One region of the Arthrobacter sp. FW306-05-C genome, then DNA from elsewhere that is predicted to be linked to it. Evidence: riboswitches for the same ligand, from Rfam matches in the RefSeq annotation. Region 1 holds a riboswitch; each other region holds the start of a gene.
What was found. Region 1 has a riboswitch for S-adenosylmethionine ahead of LFT44_RS02515 (cobalamin-independent methionine synthase II family protein). Riboswitches for the same ligand answer to the same signal wherever they lie in the genome.
Positions count from the first base shown of each region.

Region 2: another riboswitch for S-adenosylmethionine. It lies ahead of LFT44_RS12830 (aminotransferase class V-fold PLP-dependent enzyme); the one in region 1 lies ahead of LFT44_RS02515 (cobalamin-independent methionine synthase II family protein).
Region 3: another riboswitch for S-adenosylmethionine. It lies ahead of LFT44_RS18660 (DUF1737 domain-containing protein); the one in region 1 lies ahead of LFT44_RS02515 (cobalamin-independent methionine synthase II family protein).

Region 1 covers NZ_CP084556.1:508,864-518,290, forward strand. The annotation lists gene fbaA (class II fructose-bisphosphate aldolase) at 1-37, shown strand, start outside; gene LFT44_RS02500 (DUF3151 domain-containing protein) at 38-460, shown strand; gene LFT44_RS02505 (hypothetical protein) at 617-757, shown strand; gene LFT44_RS02510 (uracil-DNA glycosylase) at 769-1,398, opposite strand; gene LFT44_RS02515 (cobalamin-independent methionine synthase II family protein) at 1,603-2,811, opposite strand; SAM riboswitch class I at 2,825-2,929, opposite strand; gene LFT44_RS02520 (M14 family zinc carboxypeptidase) at 3,146-4,228, shown strand; gene LFT44_RS02525 (adenylosuccinate synthase) at 4,476-5,765, shown strand; gene LFT44_RS02530 (YegP family protein) at 5,938-6,324, shown strand; gene LFT44_RS02535 (RNA polymerase sigma factor) at 6,607-7,158, shown strand; gene LFT44_RS02540 (hypothetical protein) at 7,155-8,102, shown strand; gene LFT44_RS02545 (CoA-binding protein) at 8,164-8,658, opposite strand; gene LFT44_RS02550 (O-acetylhomoserine aminocarboxypropyltransferase/cysteine synthase family protein) at 8,655-9,427, opposite strand, start outside.
Region 2 covers NZ_CP084556.1:2,766,858-2,776,284, forward strand. The annotation lists gene LFT44_RS22145 (50S ribosomal protein bL37) at 1-63, shown strand, start outside; gene rsrA (mycothiol system anti-sigma-R factor) at 167-427, opposite strand; gene LFT44_RS12805 (sigma-70 family RNA polymerase sigma factor) at 424-1,281, opposite strand; gene LFT44_RS12810 (DoxX family protein) at 1,477-2,022, shown strand; gene aroA (3-phosphoshikimate 1-carboxyvinyltransferase) at 2,029-3,417, shown strand; gene rsgA (ribosome small subunit-dependent GTPase A) at 3,401-4,516, shown strand; gene hisN (histidinol-phosphatase) at 4,562-5,374, shown strand; SAM riboswitch class IV at 5,527-5,640, shown strand; gene LFT44_RS12830 (aminotransferase class V-fold PLP-dependent enzyme) at 5,678-7,093, shown strand; gene LFT44_RS12835 (class I SAM-dependent methyltransferase) at 7,197-7,955, shown strand; gene LFT44_RS12840 (metal-dependent transcriptional regulator) at 8,005-8,718, shown strand; gene LFT44_RS12845 (fluoride efflux transporter FluC) at 8,726-9,130, shown strand; gene LFT44_RS12850 (fluoride efflux transporter FluC) at 9,127-9,427, shown strand, end outside.
Region 3 covers NZ_CP084556.1:4,007,623-4,017,049, reverse strand. The annotation lists gene LFT44_RS18685 (energy-coupling factor transporter transmembrane component T family protein) at 1-577, shown strand, start outside; gene LFT44_RS18680 (UDP-N-acetylglucosamine 1-carboxyvinyltransferase) at 707-2,230, shown strand; gene LFT44_RS18675 (glutamate--cysteine ligase 2) at 2,299-3,525, shown strand; gene LFT44_RS18670 (O-succinylhomoserine sulfhydrylase) at 3,636-4,844, opposite strand; gene LFT44_RS18665 (rhodanese-like domain-containing protein) at 4,845-5,255, opposite strand; gene LFT44_RS18660 (DUF1737 domain-containing protein) at 5,252-5,527, opposite strand; SAM riboswitch class IV at 5,541-5,656, opposite strand; partial or broken gene opgC (OpgC domain-containing protein) at 5,838-8,296, shown strand; gene LFT44_RS18650 (hypothetical protein) at 8,423-8,677, opposite strand; gene LFT44_RS18645 (TetR/AcrR family transcriptional regulator C-terminal domain-containing protein) at 8,905-9,427, shown strand, end outside.

The DNA of each region.
Region 1 (9,427 bases):
CACCAAGCAGCTCGGCTCGGCCGGAAAGACCTTCTAGATGTCGGACGAGTTCCGCCGGAACCTGATGGGGCCGGAGCCCACGCTCCTGCCCGCCGAAACCGAGGTGTACGGACAGCTGGAGGCCGGTCAGGAAGCCCTGGACCTGGTGGAAAGGCACCCCACGTCCTCGCTGCTGTGGGCCATCCTGGCCGAGGAAGCATGGGCGGAGGGGCGCACCATCGACTCCTACGCCTACTCTCGGGTGGGCTATCACCGCGGCCTGGATGCGCTGCGGCGCAACGGCTGGCGCGGCGTCGGACCCATCCCGTGGGAGCACGAGCCCAACCGGGGGTTCCTGCGCGCGCTCTACTCCCTGGGCAGGGCGTCGGCCGCCATCGGTGAGGCGGACGAACCGGAGCGGATCGAGAAGTTCCTCAACGATTCCGACCCCAAGGCAAAGGCAGCCATCGAAGGCTCCTAAGTCCCCACCGAGGGTTCCATATATGACGACGGCGGGCGGTCACCTTTTGGCGAAAAGGTGACCGCCCGCCGTCGTCCCTGGACTGGAATGCGCCGTCCCTGATTTCGGTTAAAAGAATCAAAGGGCTAGAGGAAGAAAGGAGGAGCTGCGCGAAGCGTGGGAAAGCAGGAAAAAGCGTGTCTCAGGTTCTGTGACTACTACTCCTGGATGTCGTACGCCGACTTCACCACCTGGGTTGAAGCCGAAGACGAATCGGCACCGGGAATTTCGTTTACCGACTCCGATGCCACAGGCTGAGCGCCGACGATTCAGGGCTTCGCGATGCCGGTCCGGGCCATGGCGTCTGCATACGCCGTCCGCATGTCCTCGAGGAACTCCTCCTGGCGTGCAGGGGAACCGGCGAACGCGCGGCCGCTCAGCGAGCGGACCTTGTAGGTCTTCAGGCCGCGGCGCCACAGCAGGGGAACCTCGGTCTTCAGCAGCAGGTTGGCCAGGCGGTTGGCTTCGGTGCCGTGCGCCACGATGACCGATGCGCGGGGGACCAAGGCCAGGAACTTCAGCAGGGGTTTGAGGCCGGCCTGGACCTGGTCCGGGGTGAACTTCCCGTTGGCTTCGCCGGGAACGTGCCAGGGGTGGACGTTCCAAGGCATCACGAACTCGGGGCGCAGGCCCAGCTTCCACTGGATGCCCAGCATCCGGGTTGCGGCGTCCTGGTCGCCGGCGGTGATGAAGCCGGACGGATCCGCCTCGCCGATGTTGGAGTAGAGGCTGATGATGCGGCATTCCTCAACGTCGTGCATGGGGTCGACGTAGGGGACCACGGTTCCTGGTTTGGTCTCCCGCAGGGAATCGCAGAGTTCGTTGACGGCTGCAACGCTGGGTTCGTAGCGGCGGCTCATGAGCTGTTCGTGGAATGTTTCGGGGGCCAGGGCTGTCATGAAGTGCTGGTTCTCCTGCGGGGATTGGCGTTGCTGCCGCCGGCAGATGAGGGCGCGGGCAAGCGCAAACGCATCAGCAGCGGTTGGTTGGGGTGGGCCGGACCTCGCCGGCCTTCCCCAGTTTAGCAAGACCCGGGAAGCGAAACGCCGGCCGCCCCTTTCCGGTGATGGAAGGAACAGCCGGCGCCCCGGATGGCAAGCGGATTACCAGAGCCGGTTGGTGGCCCGACGGGCGCCCTCGCCCAGCGCTTCCAGCTTGGCGAAGGCGATCTGCGGGTGCACCCGGCCGCCCAGGCCGCAGTCGGTGGAGGCAATGACGTTCTCCCGGCCCACCACGTCGGCGAAACGCACGATGCGGTCCGCCACCAGGTCAGGGTGCTCCACCACGTTGGTGGCATGCGACACGACGCCCGGAATGATGACCTTGCCCTCGGGCAGCTTGGTGTCCTCCCAGACCCGCCATTCGTGTTCATGGCGCACGTTGGCGGCCTCGAAGGAGTACGCCCCGGCGTTGACCTGCAGCACGGAGCCGATAATGTCCGCGAAGGGGATGTCCGTGGTGTGCGGGCCATGCCAGGATCCCCAGCAGACGTGCAGCCGGATCTGTTCCTGGGGGAGATCCCGGAGGGCCCAGTTGGTGGCCTCGATGCGCAGTTGGATGAACTTCAGGTAGTCCTCCAGGGAGGGCTCGGGGTTGATCTGGTCCCAGCTCTCGGCCAAGGACGGGTCATCGAGCTGCACGGTGAGCCCGGCGTCGATGATCGCCTTGTATTCCTCCCGCATGGCGTCGGCGCAGGCGTAGACGAGTTCCTCGTCGGACTTGTAGTACTCGTTGGCTACCCTGGCGCAGGAGCCGGGGGAGAGGGACGCCACGAAACCGTCTGAGAGGCCTGCGGCGGCCAGTCCGGTCTTCAAGTTCCTGATATCCGATGCCACCAGATCCTGGCCGGTGTAGGTCAGGGGCCCGGCGATCTTGGGCTGGGCGACGCTCTTGCGGTGGGTGAGGATGCCGGAGGAAGGATCGTTGTACGCCTCGTTGAACGCCTGCCGATCCCGGCGGTCGGGGAAGGACGTCAGGACCACATGGCCGGGTGACGAGCGGCGGACCCCGGCTTCGGCCCAGCGGTCCACATTGGTGGGCTCCAAGCCGCCGAGGCGTGCGAAGGAGTAGTTCCACCAAGCACCGTAATCCACGGAACTGGACATGGCGTGTCCGTATTCGCCGTCGTTGGGGATGTCGATGCCTAGGTCCTTCTGGCGCTGCACCACGTCCACCACGGAGGCCTCAAGCAGTTGGAGGAATTCCGGGGTGATGCCATCGGCTTCCTTGGCGGCGTTCGCCGCGATGAGTTCCGGGGTGCGGGGCAGGGAACCGGCGTGGGTGACGCGGATGTGGTCGGTGTTCAGTGACATGCTGGAATCTTCCTTTCCATCGGTCCTGGCAGTAGCACCTTCGGCCGGCAGGAATCCTGCCGGACCGGGGTTGCTGCGGCGTCATCGAGCCAGGTCTCTCGGCCGCTCCGGATGGTTCCCTCCCACTTAAATCGAGACGCTCCACGCGGGCAAGTCCGGTCCACTTTGTGTCGCGCCAGGCAGGCCTTCTTTTACTTCTGCGCTCCTGTTTGCATCCTTACAGGTTTCGTCCAGTATATTGACAGATTATGTCCAGCTTGGTTGGCTTCTTGTCACAGCCGAATGAGGGACATGGCGGCTGCCACCCACTCGACCCAAAGAACCACCGCACTCAATGAAGAGGTCATGCACCGTGAACAAACCCCTGGCAAACCTCAGGAACCTTGCCCTTTCCGGCGTTCTGGCGCTCGCCGTCGTGGCGGGACCGGCCCCGCTGGCAAATGCAGTGGGCGAGGGCCCCAGCTATGACGGCAACGGACAGATCACCACAACAAAGCTGGCCACTTATGACCAGATGGTTTCCTTCCTGAAGGACCAGGACGCCCGCCAGCCCGCCATGGAACTGGAAGTCATCGGCCAGACCGTCAAGGGCCGCGACATCCACCTGGTCAAGTACATCTCGGACCCGGCCAAGCCCACCATCCTTTACCTGACCCAGCAGCACGGCAACGAACAGCTCACCACCGAGGGCGCCATGGAGTTCATCAAGCACCTGGGCGCCGGCAAGTCGGCGGACATCCTCAAAGGCGCGAACATCCTGGTGGTGCCCATGCTCAACGCGGACGGCGCCATGGGGGACGTGAACTTCTCCCTGGACAACTACCTCGCCAAGGGGGACCGGCACCTCACCCGCTACAACGCCGAGGGCGTGGACCTGAACCGCGACCACGTGGCCAAGATCCAGCCGGAGACCCAGGCGCTGCACAACAACGTGATGCGCAAGTACCGGATCGACTACATGATCGACCTGCACCACCAGGGCACCCGGGCGGAGCGCGACGGCAAGCTGGTTTCCGGCTCCATCCTGTACCCCACCACCCCCAACGCCGACCCGGCCGTCGTCGAAAAGTCCAAGCAGTTGGGCGCCGTGGTCTTCAACAACGTCGACTCCACCGGTTGGGGCCACCTGGGCAAATACCAGGGCGGCAGCGCCGAAACCATCAGCCGCAACGGCATCTCCGTGGAATACGGCATTGCCACCTTGCTCTTCGAGATGCGCGGCATGTCCGACCACTACCTGGACGGCTACGCACTGGGCCAGCGCAGCAACGGCTATCTGATCAAGCAGACGGTCACCACGCTGACGTCCACCGCCGCCGCCATTGCTGACGGTTCGATTGCCGACGCCGACATTTCCTTCTGGGACACCCTCGCCGAGCAGACGTCCCGGCCCGCCGGGGAGGCTGAGGACGAATAGCAGCGCGGCGGCGGTTCTGACCAGGCCCGCCGCGGCCCTTCCCGCATGACGGGCCGCGGCGGGGCCAACAAAGGACCAAGTGCCCCATCGGCTAAACTTGGGTGGTAAGAGCCCCGGAACTCTTCCTTCGCCGTGCCGTGCTGCGGCTGTGTGAAGGCCGGTATGTTCGGGGCATTCTCATGAACGGTGCTGCATGGCCCGCCACCTCGTGGCAACCCGGCAGCCCGAACGAATGGGGGAGGATCCCATGCCAGCAATTGTGATCGTAGGAGCCCAGTGGGGCGACGAAGGAAAAGGCAAGGCCACCGACCTGCTCGGCGGCCGTGTTGACTACGTCGTCAAGCCCAACGGCGGCAACAACGCCGGGCACACCGTCGTCGTGGGCGGTGAAAAGTACGAACTCAAGCTGCTGCCGGCAGGCATCCTCAGCCCCAATGCCGTTCCCATCATCGGCAACGGCTGCGTAGTAAACCTCGAGGCCCTCTTCCAGGAAATCGACGGCCTCCAGGCCCGCGGTGCAGACACCTCCAAACTGCGCGTCTCCGCCAATGCCCACCTCGTGGCCCCGTACCACCAAGTCCTGGACAAGGTGACCGAACGCTTCCTCGGCAAGCGTGCCATCGGAACCACCGGCCGGGGCATCGGCCCCGCCTACATGGACAAGGTGGCCCGGCTGGGCATCCGCGTCCAGGACGTCTTCGACGAATCCATCCTCCGCCAGAAGGTGGAAGGTTCGCTGCGCCAGAAGAACGAGCTCCTGGTCAAGGTCTACAACCGCCGGAGCGTGGTGGTGGACGAGATCGTGGAGTACTTCCTGTCCTATGCCGAGCGGCTCCGCCCTCTGGTCATCGACAGCACCCTGGTCCTGAACTCCGCCCTGGATGAGGGCAAAGTGGTGTTGATGGAGGGCGGCCAGGCCACCTTCCTGGACGTGGACCACGGCACCTACCCGTTCGTGACCTCCTCCAACCCCACGGCCGGCGGCGCGTCGGTGGGCTCCGGCATCGGGCCCACCCGGATTTCGCGCTCCATCGGCATCATCAAGGCCTACACCACCCGCGTTGGCGCCGGACCTTTCCCCACGGAACTCTTCGACGAGATGGGCATGTACCTGCAGAAGACCGGCGGCGAATTCGGCGTCAACACCGGGCGCCCGCGCCGCTGCGGCTGGTACGACGCCGTTCTGGCCCGCCACGCCTCGCGCGTGAACGGTTTCACGGATTACTTCGTGACCAAGCTGGACGTGCTCACCGGCATCGAACAGATCCCCGTATGCGTGGCCTACGACGTGGACGGCGTTCGGCACGATGAGATGCCCATGACGCAGACCGAGTTCCACCACGCCAAGCCCATCTTCGAGTACTTCGACGGCTGGACCGAGGACATCACCGGCGCCCGCACCCTTGCGGACCTGCCGGAGAACGCCCGGAACTACGTGCTGGCGCTGGAGAAGCTCTCCGGCACCCGCTTCTCCGCCATCGGCGTGGGCCCGGACCGGGACCAGACCATCGTGGTGAACGACCTCATCAACGACTAATCCGCGCTTAGAGCGCAGGATAACGACGGCGGCAGGCCACCTTTGCAGGTGGCTGGCCGTTTGCTTTGGCGTGGGGAAGCAATTTACACAGGCTTAACGCGGCCGGTCTTGTGAGGCGGATGGTGGGGAAGCCACACTCGGTAATACCCTTGGTGCCCAAGGAAGGACCGTCATGGCTGGAAAATTCGAAGCATTCATTGATGCTGATTTGTTCTTCCGGTTCCGGCTCCTGGCTGCTGACGGGGGAGTGATCGCGGTCTCGGGACCCTACGAGGACAAAGCGTCGGTGGCAGCCGGGATCGCCGCGGTACGCGAATGTGCCGGCACCGGCCTGGTCACCGACCTGTGCCCCGCGGGAGCCCTGACCCGTCCCGGGGCCGCAACCCCGGCAATCCCGCCCGCTGCGGCTGCTGCCGCCGGTGCCGCTGAGCCGCCTGCCGTCGTCGCACCTGTTTGCGCCGAAGAGCGCATGCCCGCCAGGGTGCATGCTTTCGCGCCGGCGAAGGCGCCCCGGCGGCAGGCGGCCACCCCGCGGTGGACCAGGGCAGCAGTCCGTTGAAAAAATTTTGGAAGTTTTTTTGAAAACGCGTAACCCTCCCGGCAGCGTCGGCGATTACCCCTATGAAGTGCCGGTCTGGAACCTGTCCCCCATCACGTTCCAGACCGGCTCTTTTGTCTTTCCCAACGTGTAGCTTCCCCCGGCGTGACCCCGCACTGGCCCGTCCACGGGGCCGTGGCGGTTCCGGCGGGGTGGTTACCGAAGGGTAGAGTGGGGCCAGCGTTCCGGATGTACTGAGCGCTTGCCTTGCCAACACCCTCTTTGACGGAAAGCACTACGTCAGTGACCGATGCACAGACAGACGAGGCTCCGGACCAGCCAGTTTCCGGGACCGCTGCCTTCAGCCTCGTCTACAAGACATACGCATCACAGGTACTGGGCTATCTCACGGCCCGGGGAGTCGAGGATCCGGAGGCCGCCATGCAGGAAGTATTCCTTTCGGTGCTGCCCAGGCTCAACACCGTCCACGGAGGAGAAGCCGGGCTGCGTACGTTCATCTTCTCCGTTGCCCACGCCCGGATGGTGGATGACTACCGCCGCCAAAGCCGGACTCCAGTCAAGCTGTCTTTCGAGCCCGAACTCGATCAGCGCGAAGATACCTCTGCGGAGAATGAAGCCCTGCACCGCATCTCGCCCCGGGAAGTCCTTGGGCTGCTGGACGGACTGCCCCAGGACCAGCGGGAAGTGCTGTCGCTTCGGCTGGTGGGCGGCCTTTCGATAGAACAGACGGCGGAAGCCATGGATAAGAGCGCCGGAGCGGTAAAACAACTGCAGCGGCGCGCCTTGCTCAAACTCCGGGAACTTAAGGCAGTGAAGGAGTATCTCACGCCATGACATCCGCCTCGGATAACCTCGCCACCCTTGTGGACGACGTGCTTCAGGACGCAGGCTGCGGCCAGGACGCGGAACTTCGTGACGTGCTGCTCTCGCTCGGCACCATGGCATCGCTGCCCGTCCCCGCGCCCACCGGGGAGCTGGCCGCCTTGCTTGCTGCGGGTGTGCCGCCAACGGCTGAAGTGCCTGATTCGGATGAGCCGACTGCTGAGCTGCCGCACGAGCAGCCCCGTGACCAGCGGCACGACGAACTCGCCCGCCGCCGTCGCCGCCATCGCCCCACGGCGCTCGGTCTGGTACTGGTTGCCGGGATGGGACTCGGTGTTGGCGGAGTTGCTGCCGGCACCACCACCCCGGACGGCAGCAGCATGGAGCAAGTGCTGGAGGAGTGGGTTCCGTGGAGCCGGCCCGCCGCTGACGCGTCAGCCACCGGGGACGGTGCCGGGGCCGCCGGCGCGGGTCACGGTGCCCCCAAAATGGCGGCAGACGGGGAGACGGCTTCTTCCGCTGCTCCTGCCGGGCCTGCCGACGCCGCAAATTTGGCGTCACGCCTCCTGCGAGGCCACGCAGGCCTGTCCGGCCGCACCAACCTCCCGCCATGCACCGGCCCGGTAAGGCATGAATCCGAAACAGGTACAGCGAAGTGCGGTGCGACCGGGGATAAGGGTGCGTCGGGGGCAGCTGCACAGGACAATGGAGCCGGCGGCGGCAAGGACACCGCCGGATCGGCCGGGGCCGAAGGAACGGCAGTAGCGCCAAGCCCGCCAGGAGCGGGGAAAGCTGAACCGCCGGCAGGCAACAGCTCGGCCGGGGTCCCGGGGACCGCCGGTGCCGGGGCCCAGAAGTCGGCAGGCTCCACTGGTAATGCCGGGCAGCCAGCACAGGGCCAGTCACAGGGCGGAAGCCCGGGCAACGCCCAGAAGGGCGCCTCCCCGGCCAAATAGCCGTTAAAAAGAACAGCGGGCCCGTTGAAACGGGCCCGCTGTTCTCATTCGAGCGGAAGCTTCACGCCAGGACCTGGCGCTTGGAGGAAACCACGCCAGTATCGAAACCGGCCAGGTGGAGCCCGCCATGGAAGCGCGCATGTTCGATCTTCACGCAGCGGTCCATCACCACGTTGAGCCCGGCGGCTTCTGCGTCTGCCGCCACGCCTTCATGCCAGGACCCCAGCTGCAGCCAGAGCGTCTTGGCGCCCGCGGCCACTGCCTCATCGAGGACGCCGGGAAGGTCGTCGTGCTTGCGGAACACGTCAACGATGTCCGGGCTTTCCGGCAGGTCCGCCAGCGACGCGTAGGTGGGCTGTCCCAGGATCTCCTTGACCACGGGGTTGACGAAGTACACCTTGTAGCGCGTGGATGACAGCAGGTAGGTGGCCACGAAGTAGCTGGCCCGTGACGGCTTGTCCGACGCGCCAACAATCGCGATGGACTTCGCCTGCCGGAGCAGGGAGAGCCGTTCCGGTGCTGACGGGCCCGTCCAGGTACGTTCGGCGGTGCTCATGCGTTTGCTCCGATCGTGCAGGCTTCTGCGGGTTCTTCAGCGACGGCTCCGGGCACCGCTTTGGACGCCTCGGTGAGTGCCTGGTCCAGGTCCCACAGGATGTCCTCGATGTCCTCCAGGCCCACGGAGATGCGGACCAGGTCCTCCGGCACGCCGGCGGATTCCAGCTGTGCCGCGCTGAGCTGCTGGTGGGTGGTGGAGCCGGGGTGGATCACCAGGGTACGGGAGTCACCCACGTTGGCAAGGTGCGAGGCCAGCTGCAGCGACTCGATGAACTTCTGGCCGGCAGCGCGCCCGCCCTTGACTCCAAAGGAGAAGACCGAGCCGGGGCCGTGCGGCAGGTACTTCCGCGCCCGTTCGAAGTGTGGGTGCGACGGCAGCCCGGAGTAGTTGACATAGGCCACCCGGTCATCGTTTTCCAGCCACTCGGCCACGGCCTGGGCGTTCTTCAAGTGCTCGTCGAGCCGCTGCGGCAGGGTTTCGACGCCCTGGAGCAGCTGGAACGCCGACTGCGGCGACAGGGCAGGGCCGATGTCGCGCAGCTGCTCCGAGCGGAGCTTGGTGAGGAAGCCGTACTCGCCGAAGTTGCCCCACCAGGAGACGTTTCCGTAGGAAGCCACGGGCTCGGTCATGGTGGGGAACTTGCCGTTGCCCCAGTTGAAGCGGCCGCTTTCCACCACCACGCCGCCGAGCGTGGTGCCGTGGCCGCCCAGGAACTTCGTGGCGGAGTGGATCACGATGTCGGCGCCGTGCTCGATGGGCCGCACGA
Region 2 (9,427 bases), 2.2 Mb from region 1:
GCACGCAAGCGTCGTGACCGTAAGCGTGGCGGCGCGAACCACGGGAAGCGCCCCAACACCTAGGCAAATGCCAGGAACACGGTTCAAGCGAAGGACCCCGCAAGCCATTCGGCTTACGGGGTCCTTTGCTGTCTGCGGCCCTGATCCGGAGGCCGGCGCTTTATGCCTATGCCTCCACGGGACGGATCGCGTGGATCCTGTCCAGGATGGCGTTCTTCAGGTTATCCGGAGCGGACTCCTTGCACGAGCGCTTGACCATGTTGCGGATGACGCACTCGAGGTCGTACTGCTGGGTGCACTCAGGGCACTCATCCAGGTGGTTCTTGATCTCGGTCAAGTCCTCGCGGGTCAGCGCCCCGTCAAGGTATTCGTAGATGCGTTGCATCCGGGTGTCGTCGCAGTCGCCCAATCCCTGGCAATCGCTCATTTCCTGTTCTCCTGTGCTTTGCTTCCTGCCGCTTCCGACGTATCCACGGCTGTTTTGAATCCCCGCTCGGCGGCGTATTCCGCGAGCATGTCCCGCAACATTCGCCGGCCGCGGTGGAGCCGGGACATCACGGTGCCGATGGGCGTGTTCATGATGTCTGAGATTTCCTTGTAGGCGAAGCCCTCCACGTCAGCGAAATAGACCGCCAGGCGGAATTCCTCAGGGATATCCTGCAGCGCCCGCTTTACGTCCGAGTCCGGGAGGTGGTCCAATGCCTCGGCCTCGGCGGACCGCAGTCCGCTCGAGGTGTGCGACTCCGCCCGCGCCAGCTGCCAGTCCTCAATGCTGTCCGAGTTGGACTGCAAGGGCTCACGCTGCCGCTTGCGGTACAGGTTGATGTACGTGTTGGTGAGGATCCGGTACAGCCACGCCTTCAGGTTGGTTCCCGGCTTGTACTGGTGGAACGCCGAGAAGGCCTTGGTGTAGGCCTCCTGGACCAGGTCCTCCGCGTCCGACGGGTTCCGTGCCATGCGCATCGCAGCCGAATACAGCTGGTCCACGTACTGCATGGCGTCCCGCTCGAAGCGAAGGCGGCGCTGCTCCATGGTCTCCGCGGAGACATCCAGTTCGGTACTGTCATTTGCGTCGGCGTCGGCGGCCCGGGAACCAGGACCATCCTGACCGGACGGGAGAGGCGCGGCTCCCGCCTTGCCGTTCACTTCGGCGGGGGTGGCCTCATACATGGCCGCGGCGGCCGGATCCAAGGTGCTCATTGCCTTCAAGTCTACTGTCCGGCTTCCCGCCCGGGGCATGCCGTACTCCAGCGGCTCCGCGGCAAGAGTATCCAATGCCACCGGCCCCGCCGGTCTGGTTTCGTCCAACACCTTCCCCAAGGCCCAACTCCGCTCTGTATCGGGTGAATGATCGCCTGGGTCCCTGTCACGGACCCGACATCGATAACCGCCCTCAGCGGGCAAATATTCCCCAAAAGTGCAAGACTAGGACCGACTCCGCCGCTTGCCGCGGCTCGTCCATCCAGGAGGAAATTCATGTCCTTTGTCCGCACGCTCGCCCGGCCCATGCTTGCCTCCAGTTTCGTTCTTGCCGGACTGGATAAGCTCAAGAACTCCGACGACACCGCCCAGCAGCTCTCGCCGCTCCTGCGTAAGGCGGCGGCTTCGCTCCCCTTCCAGGCGAGCGAGAAGACGCTGGCGCGCGTCATCGGCGGAACCCAGGTGGGAGCGGGCGTCCTGTTCGGCCTTGGCAAGTTCTCCAGGCTTTCAGCCGGCCTCCTGACCGTGATTTCGCTGCTTAACACCTTTGTTGAGTGGCGCAGTGCGGATATCAGCAGCAAGGAAGGGCGGGAAAACCGCCGGAACCAGCTGCTCAAGAACCTTTCGCTAAGCGGCGGCGCGCTGCTGGCCTCGGTGGACACAGCGGGCAAGCCGGGCCTGGCCTGGCGTGCCGAACACCTGGCCGCCGATGCCCGCAGGAATGCCTCGCACCTTGCTGCCGACGCGCGCCGGACCACCACCAAGAAGCTGAACAAGGCGGACAAAGCCGTACGCCGCGCCGTACACGCCACGGGAGCATAAGCACGAATGACCGCAACAGCTGCCACCCGGGACGGGTCCGGAACACCTGTCGAGCACTGGGCCGCACCCTTTGCGTCCCGGCCCGTCGATGCCACCGTGACGGTTCCGGGATCAAAGTCCCTGACCAACAGGTACTTGGTCCTGGCCGCCTTGGCGGACGGCCCGTCCCGGCTGCGCGCACCCCTGCACTCCAGGGATTCGGCACTGATGGTCGATGCGCTCCGGCAGCTGGGCGCCTCTATCAAGGAAGTGCCGGGGGACGGCGACTTTGGCCCTGACCTGGAAGTGGTTCCGCTGCCGGCAGCGGCTGAGGCGTCCCTGACCAGAATCGACTGCGGGCTGGCGGGCACGGTCATGCGGTTCGTTCCACCGCTGGCGGCGCTCCGCAACGGAACCAGCGTCTTCGACGGCGACCCGCACGCCCGGAAGCGCCCCATGGGAACCATCATCGAGGCGCTTAAGGCCCTCGGTGTGGCCGTTGCCTCCGAAGACGGCTCCGCTCCGTCGTCGCTCCCGTTCGTGGTGGAAGGCAAGGGCGCGGTGCGGGGCGGCCATCTGGTGATCGACGCCAGCGCGTCGTCCCAGTTCGTCTCCGCCCTCCTCCTGGTGGGGGCGAGGTTCGACGAGGGCCTGCACCTGGAGCACGTGGGAAAGCCGGTGCCGAGCCTGGACCACATCAACATGACCGTGGCTGTCCTGCGCGGCGCCGGCGTGTCCGTGGACGACTCCGTTCCCAACCACTGGGTGGTGGCACCCGGGCCAATCCGTGCCTTCGACCAGCGGATCGAACAGGACCTTTCCAACGCCGGACCGTTCCTGGCGGCCGCCCTGGCCTCGAAGGGAACAGTTCGGATTCCCAACTGGCCGGCGGATACCCAGCAGGTGGGAGACCTGTGGCGCGAGATTCTCGTGAAAATGGGCGCACACGTCACCCTGTCCGACGGCGTCCTGACTGTCACCGGCGGCCCGGAGATCAAGGGCGGCGACTTCGCGGACACCAGCGAGCTTGCCCCCACCGTCGCAGCCCTGTGCGCGCTGGCCACGGGCCCATCCCGGCTCACCGGGATCGCCCACCTGCGCGGACACGAGACGGACAGGCTCGCTGCATTGGTGGCGGAAATCAACCGGCTCGGCGGGGACGCAGAGGAAACCAGCGACGGCCTGGTGATCCGGCCCGCCGCGCTGCACGCCGGCGTCGTCCGCAGCTACGCGGACCATCGAATGGCCACTGCCGGCGCCATCCTGGGCCTGGCAGTGGAGGGCGTACAGGTGGAGGACATCGCCACCACCACCAAAACCATGCCCGATTTCCCCCAGCTGTGGGCAGGCATGCTGGCCCAGGACGCCGCTGCGGCATCCGGACCGGAGGAGCCCAGCGGTGGCACGGCGCACTGACTCCTGGGACGAGTCCGACGTCCGTATCAGGCCCAACAAGAAGGGCTCCAGGCCCCGCACCAAGGACCGTCCCAGCCACGACGATGCGGTCACCGGACGGATCATCACGGTGGACCGGGGGCGGTACACCGCAGTCGTGGGTGAGGACTCGAACAACGAACGCGTGGTCATTGCGGCACGCGCCCGCGAACTTCGCCGCTCGCCGGTGGTTGCAGGCGACTTCGTCTCGCTCGTGGGGGACGTCTCCGGGGCACCGGACACGCTGGCGCGCCTGGTGAAGATCCAGGACCGCAAAACGCTCCTGCGGCGCAGCGCCGACGACACGGATCCAATCGAACGTGCCGTGGTGGCCAACGCGGACCAGCTGGTGATCGTGGTGGCGGCCGCCAATCCGGAGCCGCGGACCGGATTCATCGACCGTGCCTTGGTGGCTGCGTACGACGCCGGTATCGAGCCGATCCTGCTGGTCACCAAGGCCGACGTCAAGGATCCAGCGGAACTGCTGTCCAACTACACCCACCTGGATTTCCCGGTGATCATCAGCCGAACCGCTGACGCCCAGGCCTCCGGGATCGACGCACGCTCCGACGACGGCCTCTCGGCCCGGCTGGACAGCACCGCGGTGGCAGCCCTCCGCGCCCACCTGGGCGGCAAGGTCACCGTCATGCTCGGGCACTCAGGCGTGGGCAAGTCCACCATGGTGAACGCGCTTACTGGGGCCGAGCGGGCCACCGGCGGAGTGAACGCCGTGACGGGACGGGGCCGGCACACGTCGTCCTCTGCCCTGGCGCTGCGCCTCGCGGACGCTCCGGCCGGCAGCTGGATCATTGATACTCCGGGCATCCGGTCCTTCGGCCTCGCCCACGTGGACCCCGACCGGATCCTGCGCTCCTTCCCGGACCTCTCCCCCGGCATCGAGAACTGCGAACGGGGCTGCAAGCACACGGCAATTGCAGTGAACTGCGGCCTCGACGACTGGGTGGCGGGCGGACACGCAGGTCCCACCGGTCCCGCCCGGTTGGCGTCGCTGCGGCGGCTGCTCGGCACGGATCCAAGGTTGGAAGCACAGGAAACCAAGGAGCTCGGCAGCGTCAACTGACGCGTTCTCCCCGGCAGAAGCGTGCGCAGACTGTAGTTTGGAACCATGATCCAACCCGCTTCGAGCTACAACGATGACCTGCGCCTGGCACATGTCCTGGCCGACTCCGTGGATGACCAGACCATGAGCCGCTTCAAGGCCCTGGACCTCCACGTCGAGACCAAGCCGGACCTGACGCCGGTCACCGATGCGGACAAGGCCGCCGAAGAAGCCATCCGCGGCCAGCTCTCGCGTTCCCGCCCCCGGGACGCGGTCCTGGGCGAGGAGTTCGGCAGCACGGGACACGGGTCGCGGCGCTGGATCATCGACCCCATTGACGGGACCAAGAACTTCGTCCGCGGCGTTCCGGTCTGGGCTACCCTTATCGCCCTCGTCGACGAGGGCGAGCCGGTGGTGGGCGTGGTCAGCGCCCCGGCCCTGGGCAAGCGCTGGTGGGCGGCGAAGGGTATGGGCGCATACATGGGCAGGTCCCTGGCAGCTGCCACCCGGCTCCGCGTCTCCAACGTCTCGACACTCTCGGACGCCTCCCTCTCTTACTCCAGCCTCACGGGCTGGAAGGAACGGGGAAACCTTGACGAGTTCCTGGGCCTCACCGAGGACGTGTGGCGGACCCGTGCCTTTGGCGATTTCTGGTCGTACTGCATGGTGGCGGAGGGCTCCGTGGACATCGCCTGCGAACCGGAACTGAACCTCTACGACATGGCCGCCCTTGTGCCGATCGTCGTGGAGGCCGGCGGCCGTTTCACGTCGCTGGAAGGCGAGGACGGCCCCTTCGGCGGGAACGCGCTGGCCACCAACTCGATCCTGCACTCAGAGGTATTGCACCGCCTGAACCCTTATTTGGACGATTTGCTGTAACGGTTGGCTTTTCCCCGAAAAAACGAATAAAGCAGCGGCGGACACCTCCAGATGGGGGTGTCCGCCGCCGTTTATTCGAAATCGCGTAACAAACCGCTTAACAATCGCTGCGGGTTCAGTCCTGTCAGCCGCATGTCCTACGCTTTTATCCAGGTCACGAGTGCCAGCGCTAAACCCCGGTTTGCTGGCCGGCAACCCTCCATTCGCGGTGGGGTGCCCCGGGTGACGACCAGGCCGGTCCGGAGCGGATGCGGCAAGCGCGGATTCCACTATGCCGGAGTCCTGTATCCAAGTGAGGTCTCTGTGACAACTGCCACCGTCTCCCCCCAGCCCGTCAGCACCGAAGCGGCAGTTGCTGAACGGCATGCCGTTGCCGGCCGGCCCCTCGCGGCAGTCACCGGAGCCGAGATCCAGGCGCCGCTGATCACCGGCGGCCACGTGCGGTACGCAAACCTGGATTACGGCGCCTCGGCCCCTGCACTCTCCGTGGTGTCTGCCTACCTGAACGAAATCCTGCCCTACTACGCCAGCGTCCACCGGGGAGCAGGATACGCCTCCCAGATCAGCACCTCTGTCTACGAGAACGCGCGCACCATCGTCCGCGATTTCGTCGGCGGCCGCCCGGACGACTCGGTCATTTTCACCCGCAACACCACCGACTCGCTGAACCTCCTGGCAGGTTGCCTCCCGGTCACCGATGGCCGCCCTGACGGCGATGTCCTCTACCTGGACATCGAACACCACGCGAACCTGCTGCCGTGGCAGGGCGTGCCCCACCGCAGCATCGTGGCCGCGGAGACGATCACCGGCACCCTCGACGCAGTCTGCGCGGAGCTGGAGCAGGGCGGGGTCAGCCTGCTGGCCGTCACCGGCGCTTCAAACGTCACCGGCGAGATCCTTCCCATCCGCGCCCTGGCCGCGCTGGCCCACGAGCACGGCGCACGGATCGTGGTGGATGCGGCCCAGCTGGCACCGCACCGCCGGGTGGACATCAGCACGGATGACATCGACTACATCGCGTTTTCCGGCCACAAGCTTTACGCACCGTTCGGCGCCGGCGTCCTGGTGGGACGGCCTGACTGGCTGGACGCGGGCGTCCCGCACCTTGCCGGCGGCGGCGCGGTCAAGGAAGCAAGGCTCGACGGCGTCAGCTGGGCCAGCGGCCCGGCCCGCCATGAGGGGGGCTCGCCGAACGTCCTCGGAGCCGCCACGCTGGCCCGCGCCACCCAGGTCATTGCTGAGCTCGACCAGGACCGGTGGCACGCCCACGAAGCCGCGATCCGCTCCTTCCTGGTGGAGGGCCTGCAGGACATCGACGGCGTTACCGTGCACCAGATCTTCAAGGACAGCAACCCGGAAACGGACACCATCGGCGTGGTTAACTTCTCCGTGGAGGGCTACGACGCGGGGCTGGTGGCCGCCTATCTCGCCGCCGAGCACGGCGTGGGCCTGCGCGATGGACGCTTCTGCGCCCATCCCCTGCTGAAGCGCCTTGGCCTGCCGTCCGGTTCGCTCCGCGCAAGTTTTGGCGTCGGCTCACGGCTGGAGGATGCCGAACGCCTCCTCGCCGGTATCCGTGCGCTGCGCAGCAACGGGCTGGGGTGGGACTACGTGGTGGACGCCGGGCGCTGGGTCCCCGCCAACGACTTCCGCACCTACCCGCACTGGGCGCCCAACACGCCGGGAACGGCCGGCGCGGCCCCCTGCATCGACGACTGAGCAGCTGCAGCAAAGAGGGTGCCCCTTGGGGCACCAGCCGGTGACCGTCCGTGCGGTACATTCGAGAGACGTCCACATCGGCAGCACACGAAGGAGGCCACGCTTGGTTCGGGGTGGCCCCAGGCTCGATCACGGGCGGCGCCGGGAGCTTGGCCAGAGCTTCCAGGACGGCGGCGGGCACTACCACCGCGTCCGCCCCGGATATCCGGAAGACTCGGTCCGCTGGCTGGTGCCCACCAGCGCCCATGAGGCACTGGACGTCGGCGCGGGTACCGGAAAGTTCACCTCCTTGCTGCTGGACCTGGGCCTGGACGTCACCGCCGTCGACCCCTCCGCGGACATGCTCGCCCAGCTGAAGACCCACTGCCCGGGCGCCGCAGCTGTGGTGGGCTCCGCCGAGGTGACCGGCCTTCCCACCGCCAGCTTCGACGTCGTAACCGTTGCCCAGGCGTGGCACTGGTGCGACCCGCTGGCCGCAAGTACCGAACTCGCCCGGGTGCTGCGCCCGCATGGAACCCTGGGCCTGGTATGGAACCAGCTGGACACCTCCGTGCCCTGGGTACACCGCCTTTCCCGGATCATGCACGCAGGTGACGTGTACCGGCCTGGCCACAAACCCGTCGTGGGGCCTGAATTCCAAGGTCTCGAGGGACACGTCAGCCACTGGCAGGACACTGTGACGACCACGGACCTGATGGAGCTCACCAAGTCACGCAGCTACTACCTGCGCGCCAACGAGGCAACGAGGGCCAAGGTCTTGGCCAACCTGGACTGGTACCTGCACGAGCACCTTGCCTACGCCCCGGACCAGCAGATCCACCTTCCCTACCTCACGCTCGCCTGGCGCGCGGTCAAGGCATGACCAGTGCAGCGGACTCTGCCGCCGCGGCCCAACCGGTAGGCTTGAACCTGTGAAGACCAGCGCGCCCTCCTCCTCGATCGAGGACTACGTCAAGGTCATCTATTCGTTCACGGAATGGCAGGACAAGCCCATCACGTCCTCGCAGCTGGCACAGCGGCTGGGCGTGGCCAATTCCTCGGTTTCGGAGATGGTCCGCAAGCTCAAGGACCAGGGCCTGGTGGACCATAAGCCGTACAGCGCCGTCACCCTCACCGAGGCCGGCCTGCGGCTGGCCCTGGCCATGGTCCGCCGCCACCGGCTGATCGAGACCTACCTTGTCCAGCGCCTTGGCTACAGCTGGGACGAGGTCCACGATGAAGCTGAACAGCTGGAGCACGCGGTCTCGGACACGTTCATTGAACGCGTCGCGGCGAAGCTCGGGGACCCTAAGCGGGACCCGCACGGCGACCCCATCCCCACCGCCGACGGCCAGGTACTGATGCCGCGCGCCCACCTGCTCGCCGAACTGGACGAAGGCCACAGCGGCCGGATCACCCGGATCAGCGATGACAACCCAGAGCTGCTGCGGTACCTCGCCGCCCAGGACATCGACCTCGATGCCGAGGTGGAGGTGGTGGGACGGCGCCCGTTTGGCGGCCCCATGGTGGTGCGGATCGGCAGTTCGGGCACGCCCCGGGACTACGACCTGGCCGATGAAATCGCCTCAGCGCTGTGGGTCTCCAGCGACACCCCGCACCCTGGCTGCGTCCTGGGCGGATCCTGACGTGGCGATGCCCAACGGCTCGGCGTGGCTGGCCGTGGCCGCCGGCGGGCTGATCGGCAGCGAACTGCGGTACGGGCTGGGGCTGGCATTCCCGGACGCACCCGGCTCCCTCCCCTGGGCCACGCTGGCCATCAACATCAGCGGCAGTTTCGTCCTGGCGGCCCTGACCACAGTCTGGATGGCCCGCCCGCACACGGCATTCTGGCTGCGGGCAGCGGTGGGACCCGGCCTGCTGGGCTCCTTCACCACCTTCTCGGCAGTCATCTACGCCTCGGACCAGCTGGCGCGCGCCTCCGCCCACCCGGTATGGATCACCTATCTGGGCCTGTCCCTGGTCCTCGGCCTGGCGGCCGCCGGCGCCGGGTGGCGGACCGGCAGGTTCCTATCGTGCAGCCGGGATGGCCGGCCATGATCGCTGCGGCCCTGGTGGGGGTATTTGGCGTGGCCGGCGCCCTCCTGCGGTTCGGGGTGGACAGCTGGTTTGCGCACCACAGCAGCATCCGAAGCGTCCGCGCGGACGGCCGCGGAGCCCTGCACTGGCCCTGGGCCACCCTGCTGGTCAATGTGGTGGGGTGCTTCGTCATCGGGCTCTCCCACGGCCTGACCACCGGACTGGGACTGGGCACCGAATGGCAGCTGGGTCTGGCCACCGGCTTGGCCGGAGGGCTCACCACTTTCAGTTCCTGGACCACGGCCACCATCCGCCTGC
Region 3 (9,427 bases), 980 kb from region 1:
CATAGGCGGTTGGAGCACGTCCATCCTGGCGCCGGACAGCGGCAGGATCCTGCTCGACGCCGGCATCTGGACCATGAGCGAAGGTTCCCTTCAGCTGGGGATCGGCTTCCTCCTGCGCGGCTTTGCCATCGCCCTTCCGGCGGTGCTCCTGATGAGCTGCACCGATCCCACGGACCTCGCCGATGCGCTGGCGCAGAAAGCGCGCCTGCCGCACCGGTTTGTCCTGGGAACCCTCGCCGCAATGCGGCTGGTGGGGCTCATGGCCGAGGAATGGCAGACCATCGGCATGGCGCGGCGTGCCCGCGGCGTGGGTTCACGCGGCAGCCTGGGCCAGCGGGTGAAGGCCACGCTGGGGCAAAGCTTCGGGCTCCTGGTGCAGGCCATTCGGCGCGCGTCGAGGCTGGCCGTCACCATGGAAGCGCGGGGCTTTGGCGGTGCCACGCGGACCTGGGCGCGGGAATCAACCTTCAGCGTGCTGGATCTCGGAGTAGTGGCCGGCGGCGTCGTGGTGGCTGGGCTTGCCCTTTTTGCGGCTGTTACCGCCGGTACCTGGAACATGGTGTGGTTGGGAAGCTAAGTCCCGGGCCCGAGTGTTACCTAGGCTTCCCTATCGCACGTGATGGGTACAGCCTTTCCGTATCCCCCAAACGGGCTCTTGGGTAGGTGCTGGGCAGGCTGGATAACTCATTTATGATATATTCGGCGTATGACGCAAGAGACCGCTGAACACGTTGCCGCCATGCTCAGGGACGCCCGGAGCGAGAAGGGGTGGACCCAGGGCCAGTTGGCTGCCGAACTAGGCACCAGCCAGAGCGCCGTGGCCCGGATGGAACAGGGCAAGCAGAACCTGAGCCTGAAAATGATCCAGCGCCTGGAAAACATCTTCGACCGCAGCATCGTCAACGTGGGCAAGCCGCAGATGACCCACCTGCGGGTAGAGGGCGGCCGCACCCTTTCCGGTGCAGTGGACGTGAACAGCAGCAAGAACGCCGGCGTCGCCCTGCTCTGCGCCAGCCTGATCAACCGCGGCACCACCGTGCTCCGCCGGCTGGCCCGCATCGAGGAAGTTAACCGCATTGTCGAGGTGCTCACCAGCATCGGCGTGGAATGCACCTGGCTTAACGACACGGACCTGCGCCTCCGCCGTCCCGCCGTCCTGGACCTCGAAGCGATGGACGTGGACGCGGCACGCAGGACCCGCAGCGTCATCATGCTGCTCGGCCCCATGCTGGATGAATCGCGGGAGTACCGGCTGCCCTACGCCGGCGGCTGCGACCTTGGCACCCGCACGGTGGAGCCCCACATGCAGGCACTGCGCGAGTTCGGCCTCTCGGTGGAAGCCACGGCCGGTTTCTACACCGTCCAGGCACCTCCTGCCGACACCCGCGACCGTTCCTTCGTCCTCACCGAGCGCGGCGACACCGTCACCGAGAATGCGATCATGGCGGCGGCGCACCGGCCGGGAACAACCGTGATCCGCAATGCCAGCCCCAACTACATGGTCCAGGACCTCTGCTTCTACCTACAGATGCTGGGCGTCACCATTGAGGGCGTGGGCACCACCACCCTGAAGATCACCGGCCAGCCCGAGATCGACGCCGAGATCGAATACTTCCCCTCCGAAGACCCCATCGAAGCCATGAGCCTCATCACGGCCGGCATCGTCACCAACTCGGAGGTCACGGTGCGCCGCGTTCCCATTGAGTTCATGGAAATCGAGCTGGCCACCCTGGGCCAAATGGGCCAGAAGCTTGAGATTTCGGGCGAGTACATGGCCCGCAACGGCCGCACCCGCTTGGTGGACGTCACCACCAAACCCTCCGAGCTGCGCGCCCCCGAGGACAAGATCCACCCCATGCCCTTCCCCGGGCTGAACATCGACAACCTGCCGTTCTTCGCCGTCATCGCCGCGAACGCCCATGGCCAGACCATGATCCACGACTGGGTCTACGAAAACCGGGCGATCTACCTCACCGAGCTGAACCGGCTCGGCGCCCAGGTACAGCTCCTGGACCCGCACCGGATCTACGTCAACGGGCCCACCAAGTGGCGTGCCGCCGAGGTTGGCTGCCCGCCAGCACTCCGCCCGGCGGCCTGCCTGCTGCTGGCGATGCTGGCAGCACGCGGCGTGTCCGAACTGCGGAACATCTACGTGATCGAGCGCGGATACGAAGACCTGGCGGAGCGTTTGAACACTATCGGTGCCAAGGTGGAGTACTTCCAGGACTAGGCATTCACGGTTTGTCATGAACCGCGTGTGACAGTTCCAATATCCCTGCGTTGCCGCAAAATGTTCGTATGCGTACGTTCGGCGTAGAGGAAGAACTCCTGATCGTTGATCCGGAGTCCGGGGAACCGCTTGCGCTGGCTGACGCCCTCCTTGCCGGCCACCGCGTTGCGGCGGACGATCTTCCCGTGGAACCGGACACGCATCACGCCGGGAACCACGGGGATTACGACGACGAGATGGGCCTGAGTGCCGAGCTGAAGCTTGAGCAGATCGAGACCCAGACCCGGCCATGCGTGGATTACGGCAGCCTCCTGGAACAGATCCGCGCCGGCCGTGCCCTGGCGGACCAGGCGGCCCGGAAACACGGTGCCAGGGTGGCGGCCCTTGCCACCTCGCCGGTGGCATCCCCCAGCCATACCACCCCGGATCCGCGCTACGCCAGGATGCTGGAACGCTTCGGCCTCACTGCACAGGAGCAGCTGACCTGCGGCTTCCACGTCCACACCTACATCGCATCGCCGGAGGAAGGCGTGGCGGTCCTGGACCGCATCCGGGACAAGCTGGCGGTCCTGACGGCGCTGAGCGCCAATTCACCCTTCTGGAACGGGGTGCCCACCGGGTTCGAAAGCTACCGGACCCAGGCCTGGAACCGGTGGCCGACGGCAGGGCCGGCAGGCATCTACGGCACCTACCCCGCCTACCGGAGGGTGGTGACGCGGCTGCTGGATACCGGGGTCATGTTGGACGAGGGGATGCTGTACTTTGATGCCCGCCTGTCCCGCAACCACCCCACCGTTGAGGTGAGGGTGGCGGATGTATGCCTGCGGGCCGAGGACGCAGCCCTTATTGCCGTGCTGGTCCGGGCGCTGGTGGAATCTGCCAGCAGGGAGTGGCGGGACGACGTTGATCCCACACCCGTTCCCACAGTTCTTTTGCGAATGGCCTCCTGGCAGGCCAGCAGCGAGGGGCTTAGCGGCGAGCTCCTGGATTTTGGCAACTTCCGTCCCGCCCCCGCCGCGGATGTGGCCCGTGCCCTGGTGGATTACCTGGCCCCCGTCCTGCAGGAGCAAGGCGAGCTGGCGTTGGCCCGGCAGGGTGTGGAGGAGATCATCGCCCGCGGAACAGGGGCCGCCGAACAACGCCGCGCCCGGGACAAAGCCCTTGCCGGTCCGCCGCCTGAGGACATGGGGTTTGGCGCCGTGGTGCGCCAGGGCGTGCAGGTGACCATGCGCGGAGCGCTGGATCTCGGAGACGTGGAGGACACACCGGAACTGCTGCGGGTCCGCCAGGCCTGACCCGCCGCGGCGCGGAGTTTCCTCTTCGACGCCGTGCTTCCTTCCCGCGGCCCACATTCGGGCCGCGCCAGGGAATATGCGCCGCGGGAACACCGCAGCGCGTCGAAAACTTAGATCTGCTTGAGCGCCTGCTCCAGGTCGCGGATGAGGTCGTCCGCATCCTCCAGTCCCACGGAGAGGCGGACCACGCCGTCGCTCAGGCCAATGGCCGCTCGTCCTTCCGGGCCCATGGCGCGGTGCGTGGTGGTGGCGGGATGCGTGATCAGTGACTTGGAATCGCCCAGGTTGTTGGAGATGTCGATGATCCGCAGCCCGTCCAGCAGGGCGAAGGCGGCTTCCTTGCCGGAGCGTCCGCCCGACGGGGCAAGCTCCAGGGTCAGGACGGTGCCGCCTGCGCTCATCTGCTTCGCCGCCAGCCCGTACTGCGGGTGCGATTTCAGCAGCGGATACTTCACCCAGCTCACGGCCGGCTGCTCCTCCAGCCACTCGGCAAGCCGGAGGGCCGTGGCGGAGGAGTGGTTGACGCGCAGCCCCATGGTTTCCAGGCCCTTGGTCAGGACCCAGGCGTTGAACGGGGACAGGGCGGGGCCGGTGTGGCGCATCAGCTGCTTTACGGGGCCGTCAATGAACTCCTTGGTGCCCAGGATGGCGCCGCCCATCACCCGGCCCTGGCCATCGATGTGCTTGGTGCCGGAGTAGACGATGACGTCCGCGCCCAGGTCACCGCAGCGCTGCAGCAGGGGAGTGGCAAAGACGTTGTCCGCCACCACGGTGGCCCCGGCCGCGTGCGCCAGGTCGCTGACCGCGGCGATGTCCACGATTTCCTGCATGGGATTGGATGGGGATTCGAAGAAGACAGCCGTGGTGGGCTTGGAGAGCGCTTCGCGCCACTGGTCCAGGTCCGGGCCGTCCACGAACACGGTCTCCACGCCCCACCGGGGCAGGATCTCGTTCAGGACCACGAAGCAGGAACCGAACAGCGAGCGGGCGGCCACTACACGGTCGCCGGCTGCCAGCAGGGCGCCCAGGGCGGTGAACACCGCGGACATGCCCGACGCCGTCGCGAAGCACGCTTCGGTGCCTTCGAGCAGCCGGAGCCGTTCCTGGAACGTGGCCACGGACGGGTTGCCGTAGCGGGAGTAGACAAAGCGCTCGTCTTCGCCGGTGAAGGCGCGTTCAGCAGCGGCTGCGGATTCGTAGACGAAGCCGGAGTTGAGGAAGATGGCCTCGGACGTTTCCTGGAAGTTGCTGCGGTCCAGCCCGCCGCGGACGGCCTGGGTGTCGGGGTTCCAGCTGGGGGCGTCGTGGTTGAAGCTCACTTAGTTCTTTCCGAGGTTGGTGGGCAGGCCGCGGTTTTTCCAGCCATTGACGGTCCGCTCGCCGAAGCGGTCGGGATCGCCCTCGAAGCCCTCGAGGACGCTGTAGGCGGTGAAACCCGCCTGGGTGGCGGCGGTGGCAGCGGCGACGGAGCGCTTGCCGGAGCGGCACAGGAACACCAGTTCCGTGCCCGGGTCCTCCGGCGCCTGGTCCGTCAGATCCTTGATGAAGTCTGGGTTGGGGATGCCGCCGGGGAAGGTCCACTGGATGAAGAGTGGGTCGTTGTCCGTGGCCTTGGTGTCCGGGATGCCGATGTGGGCCCATTCGCCCTCGGTACGGACGTCCACCAGGACGGCGCCCTGCTCCAGCTTGGCCCAGGCTTCCTGCGGCGTCAGGTCTCCGGCGTAGCTCATGCGTGGCCCTCGCCATCAAACTCGCCGTCGAACTCGCCCTCAAGCTCGTCAACGGCCGTTGCAACGGCGGCGTTTGCCGAGGCGATCGCGGCCGGAAGGACGATGGCCTGCGCCACGATGACGGTGGTGCCATTGAAGGTTGCTGCGGGGCTGCCGTGCAGCACGTAACCGTCCGCGAGTGCAGCGGAGATCCGCTCGCAGAACTCACGGTTGTCCGCGCCGGTAATCAGGCGGTAGGACAGTCTTTCCTCAGAGGCGGGTGCGTCGGACACGACGGATCTCCTTCTTTCACGCTTGCAGCTCGAATCGGTCGATATGCCGAGTATTCACCTGAGGCACCCCGCCGCGAAAGGGAGGGTTGCCGACCGGCCAGTCAGGGCTTCACACCGGTACTCATTACTCCCCAAAAACGTAACACCTGCGCTCCCAGGCCGCACCGCCGCCGTCGTCATGTTCCGTAATTCACCGGACGGCCAGGCGATACGCACGGGCCGGCCGCCGGATAAAGTTCTTACCGGGGGCACCACCCCGTCGCCTAAGCAACGGGCAGCAGAGCAAAGAGTACCGGGGGTCCTTGTCAGCATGCGGGCAATCACATCGCATCACCGCGCCACCAGCCACGTAAACCGTCCGCGCTCTGTGGCTGCCTTTCTAGCGGCCATCGTCATCGCCTTCCTGGCCGTGCTGGCGCCGGCAGGTCCGGCGCAGGCTGCACCCGACAGCGGCAAGCCGTGGCTGGGTGCGGTGCTCGAGTGGGGCGAGGATACCGCTGCAGGCTTCAGTGACCGGCTGGGCGCCACCCCTGCTGTCTTCGGCCACGACATCACCCTTCCGTTCCGTGATTCCGAACGGAACGACGTCGACGGCTTCCTGCAGCAGGCCGCAGCCAAAGGTGCCCACGCCCTGCTTACGGTCAAGCCCTCGGTGCCGCTGGACCAGCTCGGCACTGCAGAAGCCGAAGCCTTTGCGCAGCAGGTGCACACTCTCACATCCGGGTTCAAGAGCCAGCTGCTGATCCGGTTCGCCCCTGACATGAACACAAGCTGGGTGGGTTGGGGCCAGCAGTCCGCCGAGTACCGCCAGGCTTTCCAGGAGGTGTCCAGGGCATTCAAGAAGTACGACGGCGGCCGGGCCACCATGGTGTGGGCGCCTTACCTGGGCAAGGACTACCCTTTGACCGGAGCCGGAATGCGCCGCAGCCAGGAAGCGAGGGGTTCGCGCTCCTGGACACCAACGGGGACGGCACCTGGAACGGAAGCGACAACGCCTACGCACCGTACTACCCGGGCGACGACGCCGTGGACTGGGTGGGCCTGGCCGCCTACCACGACGACACCGCAGGCGGGGCCGCCGTCAACACCTTGCCGCGGGCCGGCGAGCTTGAGGAGATGCTGACAGCCTCCGGAAGCGAAAACTTCTACGCCACCTACTCGGAGGGGCGCAGGAAGCCTTTCCTCCTCCAGACCGCGGCGTTCTACAGCCCTTCAACCGGCGGCGCGCCCGAAGCCGGCATCAAAACCGGCTGGTGGGACCAGGTGGCGGGAACTGCCACCTCCCTGGAGTTCGCACGCACGGCTGCCGTCGTATGGGACGAACGCACCAGCACCAGGGACACCGGCGTGGCGAGCATCAGCTGGCTGCTCACCGGAAACCCGGACATTGCCAAGGCTGCGGTGGACAGGCTGAAGGCCTCCCCGATGGTGACCGGCCCTGTCACCGATCAGGCACCCACCGGCACTTATGTCCGCGCCAACACCCTGTCCGGGCCTGCTGCCTGGACTGTTGCCGCCGCCATGGTCATCCTCCTGGTGGCCCTGTGGCAGGTTCCGCGCAGGATCAATGCAGCCACAGCCTGGAGCTACCAGGATCCTTCCACCAGGGACTCGCGCGTTGACCTGCTGCGCGGAATGGCCATCGTCTTCGTGGTGGTCAACCACCTGGGCATGGCCTCGCTTTTCCAGTTGCTCACGCAGGAAGCCGTGGGCTTCGTGTCAGGCGCAGAGCTGTTCGTCCTCTTCTCCGGACTGGTGGTGGGCATGGTGTACGGGCCCAAGGCCAAGGAGGACTTCGGCCGGGTTGTGGACCTCACGTCACGCCGCGCAGGCAAGCTCTACCTGACGGCGCTCGCCGTGCTGATCGGGGTCTTCCTGCTGTCCCTGCTCCCGTTCTTCCACGCCGAGGCGCTCACAACCTTCGTGGACCAGGGAACCGGCGGCGCCGGGCACAACGGTGCCGGCCGGACCTACGACCTCTATGCGGGCATGTCGTCCTTGTTCCAGTTCCCCGTGCCGCCCCAGGTGCTTCCGGCCATCGTGCTGCTGCAGTTTGGGCCCTGGCAATTCAACGTCATGGGCCTCTACGTGGTGCTCTTACTGGTCAGCCCGCTCATCCTGGCCGCATTGAACCGCGGAAAGGCCGTCTGGGTGCTGGCCGCGACCCTTGCAGTGTATGCAGTTGGTGCCGTGACCAGGTTCCGGGTCCTGCCGTCGCAGTTCGAGGACTCCTTCCCCCTGCTGGTGTGGCAGGTGCTGTTCGTGCTGGGCCTGGTTGCCGGCTATCACCGCCGTGCCGTCGTTGCCTGGCTGTCGAGGCATACGTGGGTGGTGGTTGCCTGCACCGCGGCGGCGTTCGCGCTGGCCTTCCTGTCCTGGGGGAATCCCTACCTGGCGAACAACTACGACGTCCGCCTGGCGCTCATGCCGGACGGCGTATACCGCGCCATGTATGACGCACTCTTCGGCCGCACGTACCTGGCTCCAGGCCGCCTGCTTAATGTCATGGTCCTGGTGGTGGCGGCCTACGCATTCCTCAGCGCTTACTGGAAGCCGGTGCAGCGGGCGCTGGGCTGGTTCCTGATTCCACTGGGCCGGGCCACGCTGTACGTGTTCATCATGCATGTGCTGCTGATCGCCGTCGTAGCCAATATTCCGGCGCTGCAGCAGCAGAGTATCTTCCTCAACACCGCGGCCTATGCCGTGGTCCTGGGACTGCTGTGGGTGATGGTGCGCACCAGGTTCCTCTTCCGGATCATCCCTACCTAGCCCAGGCGGGGACGCGCTCCTCAACCTTGGCCGCGGCTGCTTCAGGGCACGAAAAATGCCGTGGCACCGGAGTGCCACAGCATGTGTTCATGCGCCCAAGGGGTGCCCCAAGGCGGGCCGGGGAAGCTAGACAAGCCCCGGATAGCTGGTGAGGATGTAGTCGGCCGCAGCTGGACCCTTCATGCGGAGTCCGTTGTGCCCGGGGTTGATCCTGTGCTTCATGGCTGACCAAAAAGTGGATTCGCTGCCGAGCGGCTGCTGATTGATCACGCACCAGCTGGTGTACAGCCCGTAGAGGCGGTCGCGGTTCAGGCTGGAATCGGATACATGATCGGAATAGGTTGCTTCGTGGAGGAACAGATCGAACTGCGAGTTAGCCATGACGGCTCCCTTCGCTAAGTGCTCGGCGCTGCCGTGTGGCTACAACAGCAAACCGCGATCCCCTGCACGGGGGCGATCGGGGTATATAGTCCATCCCCGGCTGAGACTGAGGGGACGAACAGCGCTCTCACCGCTTGTCTACACTGTAGACTTTACCCGTAGACTACAAGTGAGGCAACCGTCTTGAATAACTCCGGGACCACCGCCGGCGGGGCGAGGACCAATCCATGACTTCCACTGCAGCTTCCGGGCCTCGTTCGCCCAAAACCCGGCTGAGCCGGGACATTGTGCTAACCAAGGCCCTGGAACTCGTTGACGCCGAAGGCCTGGAGGCCCTGACCATGCGCCGGCTGGGGCAAGAGCTCGGCAGGGACCCCATGAGCCTTTACCGGTACGCGGAAAACCGGGCAGCCCTGCTGGACGGGGTCTCGGAACTGGTGCTCAATCAGCTCAGAATCCATCCCGAGGACCCGGACTGGAAGGCCCAACTGCGGGGAATCGCCCACAACCTGCGGACGCTGGCGCTTCAGCATCCCAACGTAGTGCCCCTGTTGGTAACGCGGCCCCTGTCCACGCCGCTGGGACTACGGCCCCTGGGTACGCTGCGGCCGCTCGAGCAGATCCTGTCCCTGCTGGTGGCCGCGGGGTTCCAGCCGGCGGATGCGCTGCACGTCTACCGCGCCTACTACGGCTTTCTCTACGGACACATCCTCAACGAACTGCAGGAATACGTCGTTGACCCGGAAGAAA